Linked DNA regions of Thermochromatium tepidum ATCC 43061. The protein of the gene in region 1 interacts with the protein of each later gene in a pairwise test. Links are inferred from orthologs where the notes say so. Each region holds a gene or a part of one and is shown on either strand. Other genes may lie near its edges.

What was found. The genes of interacting proteins can lie anywhere in the genome.
Region 2: the proteins of E6P07_RS02110 (region 1) and glnL interact in binary tests that used the Escherichia coli proteins (3 or more experiments, as listed by UniProt). The link is inferred for Thermochromatium tepidum ATCC 43061 from one-to-one orthologs.

What each region holds. Positions count from the first base shown.
Region 1 is NZ_CP039268.1:442,907-447,821, forward strand. The notes cover bases 758-3,716. They hold E6P07_RS02110 (P-II family nitrogen regulator), read left to right. Parts: upstream 758-2,047; coding sequence 2,048-2,386; downstream 2,387-3,716. Other genes in these bases: E6P07_RS02105 (ribulose bisphosphate carboxylase small subunit), read left to right, coding at 758-1,105; E6P07_RS02115 (outer membrane protein assembly factor BamD), read right to left, coding at 2,403-3,230; rluD (23S rRNA pseudouridine(1911/1915/1917) synthase RluD), read left to right, coding at 3,347-3,716. Outside these bases: E6P07_RS02100 (SulP family inorganic anion transporter), read left to right, coding at 1-603; more of rluD, read left to right, coding at 3,717-4,327; peptidoglycan editing factor PgeF, read left to right, coding at 4,308-4,915. UniProt on the Escherichia coli protein: P-II indirectly controls the transcription of the glutamine synthetase gene (glnA). P-II prevents NR-II-catalyzed conversion of NR-I to NR-I-phosphate, the transcriptional activator of GlnA. When P-II is uridylylated to P-II-UMP, these events are reversed.
Region 2 is NZ_CP039268.1:2,189,225-2,193,085, reverse strand. Bases 978-3,861 are described here. They hold glnL (nitrogen regulation protein NR(II)), read right to left. Parts: upstream 3,019-3,861; coding sequence 1,936-3,018; downstream 978-1,935. Other genes in these bases: glnA (glutamate--ammonia ligase), read right to left, coding at 3,721-3,861; E6P07_RS10060 (DUF4124 domain-containing protein), read right to left, coding at 3,152-3,661; ntrC (nitrogen regulation protein NR(I)), read right to left, coding at 978-1,943. Also shown: argB (acetylglutamate kinase), read left to right, coding at 1-20; E6P07_RS10075 (hypothetical protein), read right to left, coding at 61-471; more of ntrC, read right to left, coding at 510-977.

The sequences.
Region 1 (4,915 bases):
CGGGCCCATCGCGTCTCGCCGCGTGCGACCCTGATCATGTATGGCGTGATCGCACTCACGGTGTTCGTCGATCTGATCTGGGCGGTGGCGGTCGGGGTCTTCGTCGCCAACGTCCTGACCATCGATCGGCTAAGCCGGCTCCAGAGCCGTTCGGTGCGCGCGATCCAGCACCCGGGCGAACACGAGAACCTGACGCTCGACGCCCAGGCGGTGCTGGAGCGCGCCAATGGCCGCATCCTACTCTTGACGCTTGGCGGTCCGCTCATCTTCGGTCTGGCCAAGGCGATCGCGCGTCAGCATGCGATCCTGGAGGACCACGAGGTGCTGGTCATGGACTTCACCGCGGTCCCCTTGCTTGGGGTGTCGTCCTCCTTGGCGCTGGAAAAGATGATCCTGGAGGATCTCGCCGCTGGACGACAGGTGGTGATTGCTGTCAAGGATGGCGAGGTTCGGCAGCGGCTCGACCGGCTGGGGATCATGGCGCGGCTGCCGGCCGATCAGGTGGTCGCGACCACCGAGGCCGCGCTGGCGCGGGCCGAGACCTTGCTGGCAGCGAGTCCGCGTCTGGATCCCTTGACCAAGCCGGAGGCGGCCTTGGCCTAAGGGCGGCAGGCGGCGGAGACATCGACCAGATTCGATGCGGATTGCGGACGATCGCAATTTCCGATATTTGCACTCAGAAACTACGCTTGAGACTCGACAGCAGAAGCCGTCCGGCTTTCCCGCTGATTCAAATCCGATCGAGAGAGGTGTTCCGATGTCAACCGTCGCCATCGTCCAGAACGCATCGACAGTCGTCATTCATGCCGTTCAGTTCCATGATGAGGCGCATCTCCAGCCGGCCGAGTGCAGGATGCTCAGTCGGCTTGAATCCTGTCTGCATCGTGGCTGCATCATCTCCATCGAACATACCGAGCAGATCCAGCCCAGATACACCACCTGGAAGCTCTGGGAGCCGCCGAGCTGTTACGACGGCGACATGGACGCCGTGCATGGCGCGATCGCGCGCTGCCGTCAGGCCCATTGCGACCATCACATCCGCCTGAACATCGAGGATCTGAGCTATCGCAGCCGGCTCGCGCTCATGGTCCATCGCCCGCATTGAAGCGGTTGCGGCCTGTTGTGTGTCATAGCCCCATGACAGCGACGTTCGTACCGGCACTGGTGATCCAGGCCGATCACTGTGTGGAACAGCCGACGGTCACTATCCTACCGGTGACAGGAACCCGTCTGAGGAACACGAAGCCTGGTTTAAAGCGAACGGCGACCGGACCGGACCAGCGCAAAGGGCAGCGCAACAAGCCGTTGTCCGAGGCACGACAGCGATTTAACCAGGGCATTGCCAAGACGCGCCCCCGTTTAGAACAGGCGTTTGTCTCGATTGTGCCGATGGGCGGCAGATGATTCGCGCCATCGGTCGGGCGCGCGCCAACTTTGCCATGACATGGGTGGCAAGTAAACAACCCTCGACTGAAGTCGAAGGCTTTATTGTGAGACGCAGCAAACATGGTTGACCACATCCCCAACATTGGGCGTGTTTACAGCCGCCCTTGGTAGCGGGGCTCCGCTGCCAATCCGGGCCAGGTTTCGACTGGCGTTGCAGTCGGCGTGCGCCCGGAGACCACACTGTATTATACACCACATGGTGCGCTTCGCGCACCCGCCATTCCTCCCGCGACTCAAGTCGCGGGTTTCCTTGCGGAGGGTCTATGAATGGCGCGGGGTCGGCGTGGTGACTGGCTTTGGTGATCCACTCCGAACGCTGCGTCCGCTTGGCGCGCACCACCTCATCCAGCGGCGGCAAGTCGATGATCAGCACTTCCTTGGGGCTCAGGCGCGACCCTAAACGCATGACACGAGCCGGGTCAGACGGGGAGAACCACACCGGCGGTGACGGCCTGGACATGACTGAGATTTCAGGGCATTGACCAGGTCTTCTCAGACACTGATGAGCGGTGCCTCCCCAGCGCGCTGTTCATACCCCCCGAGGCCAATTTATACTGATCCCTGATTGATTTTTAGCGGATACGGCTTACGGGAGAGCGGCATGAAAAAGGTCGAGGCGATCATCAAACCCTTCAAGCTAGACGACGTGCGCGAGGCGCTGTCGGCGGTCGGCATCACGGGCATGACGGCGATCGAGGTCAAGGGCTTCGGCCGACAAAAGGGCCACACCGAGCTCTATCGCGGGGCGGAGTACGTGGTCGATTTCCTCCCCAAGATCAAGATCGAGCTGATACTGGCCGATGATCAGGTCGAGGAGTGCATCAATGCCATCACCACAGCCGCGCGCACCGGCAAGATCGGTGACGGCAAGATCTTCGTCTCAGAGGTGACGCGCGTGGTGCGCATCCGCACTGGAGAGGAGAACGAGGTCGCGATCTAGCCGGCTCGCCCCGGACTTAGTTGCGATCGAGTTGGAGCGAGTCCCAGATTCGGCGCGCTAGATCGACCTTTTCGGGCCGGATCTCGTCGGGGACAAAACGCCCCTGCTGACGGTTGAGGTCAAGCACCCGCTTGACATCGGCCGCGAGATCATCCTTGCCGAGGGCGCGATAGGCGTCGATCAGCACCTCCAGCGCATCGTCCACGGCGCTGGTGCGCTGATAATGTTGGATGACGTAGTTGGCGCGATTGGCCGCCGCCAGATAGGCCCCGCGCTTCATGTAATAGCGTGCGACATTGACCTCGTTCATGGCCAGGTTGTTACGTAGATAGACCATGCGCTGGCGTGCATCCTCGGCGTACTTGCTGTTCGGGAAGCGTTCGACCAGCACCGCAAAGTCCTTGAAGGCATCCATGGCCGAGCCTGGATCGCGCTGTGAGGCGTCGGTCGGGATGAAGCGGTCGAGGAAGCCAATGCTGCGGTTGTAGTTGACGATGCCCTTGAGGTAATAGGCATAATCGACATAGGGGTTCTGGGGATAGAGCTTGATGAAACGATCCGCCGCCGCCAATGCGTCCTCAGGTTCATCGGCACGATAATAGGCGTAGGCGACATCCAGTTGCGCCTGCATGGCGTAGCGCCCGAAGGGATAGCGGGCCTCAAGCTTCTCATAGAGCTCGATGGCGCGTTTGTAGGAGCCTGAGTCGAGTTCCGCGGCGGCCTCGGCATAGAGCTTAGCGGCACTCCAGCCCTCAGTTTCATCGATTTCCTTGCCGAAGATCCCGCACCCGGCTAGCGTCACGGCGAGCAGGAGTGCGGTCAATCGTGTTAAGGTTCGTGACATGTTGCATGAGTATCTGTTTCAAAACGGTTCCAGTATACCCGAACCCCTGTCTTGGCGAGTGTGCTTAAGCCTTGGGTCTGCGGGGTCTGGTCTCTGATGGACTGGATACGGACTGAATGAGCTCGATTTCCACCGAAACCGTCCGCCGTTCGCTCCGGGTCGATCCCGATCTCGCCGGCGACCGGCTCGACCGTGTGCTGGCAAGGTTGTTGCCGGAGTTCTCGCGTGGGCGGCTCCAGCGCTGGATCGAGGCCGGCCAGGTGCTGGTCGACGATCGGCCCTGTCGAGTGCGCGACAAGGTCTGGGGTGGTGAGTCGATCCGGATCGAGGCCGAATTGGCGGCAGTCGATACGCATCAGCCACAGGCGATTGCGCTCGATCTGGTCTACGAGGACGCGCATCTGCTGGTGATCAATAAACCCGCCGGTCTGGTCGTACATCCGGCGGCCGGCAATCCGGACGGCACACTTCAAAACGCCTTGCTGCATCGGGCCCCTGAGCTTTCGGCCCTGCCGCGCGCCGGGATCGTGCATCGGCTCGACAAGGACACCACGGGTCTGATGGTGGTTGCGCGTACACTCCAAGCCCATCATGCGTTGGTTGAGCAGCTTCGGCGGCGGATCGTGCATCGCGAATATCGGGCGCTGGTGCTGGGCACCCTGGTCGCGGGCGGGCGGGTCGAGGCACCCATCGGTCGCCACCCGACCCAGCGTACCAAGATGGCCGTGGTCAATAACGGGCGCGCGGCCATCACCCATTATCGCGTCCTGGAATCCTATCCGGGGCATACCCTGTTGGCGGTCGAGCTAGAGACCGGACGCACCCATCAGATCCGGGTGCACATGGCCCATATCCATCATCCGCTGGTCGGCGATACGACCTATGGTGCGCGTCCGCGTCCCCCGCGCGGCTGTCGTCCCGAGCTGGCCGCCGCCCTGCAGGGTTTTCCGCGTCAGGCCTTGCACGCCATCCGTCTCGGACTCATCCATCCGGTCACTGGCGCCGAGATGCTCTGGGAGATCCCCATGGCCCCCGATCTAGCGGCCCTGTTGGATCTGTTGCGCTGGAAGGCGACCGATGGAATTGATCACTCCTGACTGGCCGGCACCGGACTGGGTGCGGGCCTGCTCGACCACCCGTGTGGGTGGTGTCAGCCGGGGTCCGTTCGCCAGCCTCAATCTCGGCGATCATGTCGGTGACGATCCAGGTCATGTTGCGCGCAATCGCGACCTCCTCTGCTCAAATTTGGGTCTGCCCGCCGCCCCCATGTGGCTGCGTCAGGTCCATGGTTGCGAGGTCGCGCGGGCCGAATGTCCGGTTGCGGCCATCCCCGAGGCCGATGCCGCGGTCGCGACCTCGCCCGGCGTCGTGTGCGCCGTCATGACTGCCGACTGTCTGCCGTTATTGCTCTGTGACGAGCAGGGCACGCGCGTGGCGGCGGTCCATGCCGGTTGGCGCGGACTGGCCGGCGGCGTGCTGGAGCGCGCGGTGGCGGCCATGGTGGTCGCGCCTGAACGGCTGTTGGCCTGGATGGGGCCGGCGATCGGCCCCGACGCCTTCGAGGTCGGTTCTGAGGTGCGTTCCACCTTCGTCACCGAGTATCCTGAGACCGCCGCCGCCTTTCGCCCCAGCCGAAACCAGGCACGAGGCGAACGCTGGCTGACCGATCTCTTTGAGCTCGCCCG
Region 2 (3,861 bases), 1.7 Mb from region 1 along the record:
CCCTGATTCGAGGGCGCTGACACGGCCCCACCGCACAATGGCAGGGTTGTAGGGGCGGGTTCAGGACCCACCCTTCCCTGGGCGCAGATGCTCGATGTATTTGGGGACATCGAGCATCCTCAGTCGGGCGGCGTTCCCGGTGACGACGAGCCTCGACTCGGTCCCTTCGAACCTCAGCGCACACCGGATATGACCACGACTCTCGAATGGAATCGGGATCATGTCGCGGTAGGTGTAGACGTTCTCGTCGAGATCGCCGCCGGCGCAGACCAAGGGACCTTGCGGCGGGCGTTCGGCGACCTCGGCCCCCTCGATCACCAGGCTGCCGGCCTGCCACCAGCGCGTGCGTTCGACCGAGCCCGTCATCGTCTTGATCAGATAGGCGCGTGAAAAGCGGATCTCGACGCGATCGCCGTCATGGTCGATCGACTCGATCTCGGAGCCCTTGAGTTCGATACTGGTGCTGTCCAACGCGGTCCTCCTTATCTCTGACAACCAGGGTAGCGCTCTTACCCACCTGGCTCACTGACAACGTCTGGGGCCTCTTCCGCGTCCAGACCCAGCTCCCTGAGCTTGCGCGTCAGGGTGTTGCGTCCCCACCCCAGGAGCCGGGCGGCGTCCTGACGCCGACCGCCCGTGTGTTCGAGCGCGACCTGGATCAGGATGCGCTCGAAGGCGGGCAAGGCCGTGTCGAGTAACCCCTCGCGTCCATCCTTGAGCCGCTGCCGCGCCCAGTGGCGTAGGCCCTGTTCCCAGGGCTGATCGCGGACCCCCTCACCCGGATCGGACTGGAGCTCGGTCGGCAGGTCTTCGGCATGGATATGCTTGCCGGAGGCCATGACGGTCAGCCAGCGGGCGGTGTTTTCCAATTGTCGCACATTGCCCGGCCAGTCGAGCTGCTGGAGCCGGTCGACCGCGTCCGGCAGGAGTACCTTGGGCTCGCCGCCCAGCTCGCGCGCGGCCTGCACCAGAAAGTGACGCATCAGTAACGGGATGTCCTCACGCCGGTCGCGCAGGGCCGGGAGCTGGAGGCGGATGACGTTGAGCCGGTGGAACAGGTCCTCGCGAAAGCGCCCCTCGCGCACCAAGTGTTCGAGGTTCTGATGCGTCGCCGCGATGATGCGCACATCGACCTTGATCGGCGCCATGCCACCGACCCGATAGAACTCGCCTGTGGCCAGCACCCGCAGCAGCCGGGTCTGCAACTCGGCGGGCATGTCGCCGATCTCGTCGAGGAACAGGGTGCCGCCATCGGCCTGCTCAAACCGACCCTCGCGTCGTGCCTGGGCGCCGGTGAAGGAGCCGCGCTCGTGACCGAACAGCTCAGATTCCAGCAGATCGCGTGGGATGGCCGCCATGTTGAGCGCGATGAAGGGTCGCTCGCTCCTGGGGCTGTGACGATGCAGTGCCTGGGCGACCAGCTCCTTGCCAGTGCCCGATTCGCCCGTGATGAGCACCGTGATATTGGAACGCGCCAGGCGCCCGATGGCGCGAAAGACGTCCTGCATTGCCGGCGCCGCGCCGATGATGTCCGGTCCGCGCGTGACACTGACCTCCTCGACGCGCTCTTCCCGTCCACGCCGGCAGGCCCGGCTGACCTGGGCGACGGCCTCGTCGAGATCGAACGGCTTGGGCAGATATTCGAACGCCCCGCCCTGGAAGGCCGAGACCGCGCTGTCGAGATCCGAGTGCGCAGTCATGATGATCACGGGTAGCCCCGGATAGCGGCCCTTTACCTGACGCAGCAGTTCTAGCCCATCGATCCCCGGCATCCGGATGTCGGTGAGGATCACATCGGGCTGCTCGCGCTGGAGCGATTCGAGGATACCAACCCCATCGGAGAAGCAGGTCACCTGCATCCCGGCCTTGCGCAGGGCACGGTCGAGCACCCAGCGAATCGAGCGGTCGTCGTCGATGACCCAGACATGCGGCACCCTAGTCACAGCTCGGCTCCAAGGGTAGGTAGACATGAAAGACGGTATCGCCCGGGCGGCTCTCACACGCGATCAGGCCGCCATGCTGATGGATGAGCTCCTGGGCGATCGAGAGCCCAAGCCCGGTCCCGTCCGGGCGGCCTGAGACCATGGGATAGAAGATGCGGCTGCAGATCTCGTCGGGGATGCCCGGTCCATTGTCCCGGACCTGCACCTGGAGCACCAATTTGTGACGGCGGCTGCCGATGGTAAATTGGCGCAATACCCGCGTCTTGAATTGCAGACAGCCGTGCGGACCGGCGGCGGTGGCCGCGTTGCGCGCCAGGTTGAGCAGCGCCTGGATCAAACGATCACGATCGGCGTTGAGATCCGGGAGACTCGGGTCATAGTCGCGCTGGACCAATGGGCCTTGGGGCGACTCGGCCAGGATGAGTGTTCGCACATGTTCCAGCACGTCATGGATGTTCACCAGCGCGCGGCGCGGCGGCAGGTGATGCGGACCAATCATGCGGTCCATCAGCGCCTGGAGGCGGTCGGCCTCGTCGATGATGATGCGGGTGTATTCGCGCAAGGCGGCCTCCGGCAGTTCGCGTTCCAGGAGCTGGGCGGCGCCGCGCAGCCCACCGAGCGGGTTCTTGATCTCATGGGCCAGACCGCGCAGCAAGGCCCGAGTCGCCTGATGTTGTGACAGCAGCTGTTCCTCGCGCGTAATCCGAAGCTGACGGTCGACCTGATAGAGCTCGACCAGCAACTCCTGTTCTGCCTCCACAGGGTGTAAGGGTAGGACGGTGTAGTTCACCGTTTTGGTGCGTCCGTCGCCGATCAAGAGGTTGATCTCGCGCTCGGTGAAGGGATGACCGGAGGCTAACGCCTTGCTCAGACGCTCCTCGATGTCTGCGTCCGGACAGGGCAGCAGACGCGCGGCCGGCTCCCCCAGCAGATGACGCGCACTGACCTCAAACAGAACCTCGGCGGACGGATTGAGATAGGTAAGACGCAATTCGGCGTCGAACAGCATCACGGACGTGCTAAGATGATCGAGGATCCGGCGCTCGAGCGTCGGCTTGGTCGCATGAGTCGTCATCCATTGGATCCCGAATCGTGATTGGCCGCACCGACCACTTCTGGCGGAGCGACCGTTGTTGACGAGACAAGCAAATACGGCACCAGTCTTGGATCCAGGCGCACATGACCGTCATGAACACGGAACCCACTGATCAGGGGAGTTGACCAGGCGCCCTGGGTTCGCTGACTCGGAAGGTGGTGGGGGCGGACTGGGCGACGCTCCGATCGTCGGCCCCGCGGATCTGGAGCTGAAGCCTGTGTGTCCCGGCACCGAGCCCCGTCAGCCTGAACTGGGTCTGGGTCGCCTCGACCGGTAGAGCCTGGTCATCGACCAACAGCAACAGACGGTGGCCCTCGATCAGGGCTGGATCGAGTCGCAGGCTCAGCGGTATACCGGATTCAGACAGGGTCGTCTGCTCGCCTGGGGCGAGGATTTCAAGCGCGGTATAGGGTCCGAGATAGGGCTCGTCGGGCGAGCTTGGACCCAATTGGGCGGGCTTGGCCTCAGTGACACTGCCAGATTCCACATTGAGTCGATCGGCGTTCGATACCCGACGATCGGAATAATAGACTTTACCCTCGGTATCGAGCCAACGGTAGACCGCGGCGCTGGAAGGCGCGCAAAACAATAGCAAGACTAGGATCGGCGCGGCGTTGAGCATGGTCCGTAAAGATTAGCCCAAGCGTGCCGATCCGAACAGCCCCCCTTATTTGGAGAGATTTAGAGGCTGTAGTACATATCGAACTCGACCGGATGGGTCGTCATCCGAACGCGCGTGACCTCCTTCATCTTGAGATCGATATAGGCGTCGATCAGGTCATCGCTGAACACACCGCCCGCGGTCAGGAAGTCGCGATCCCG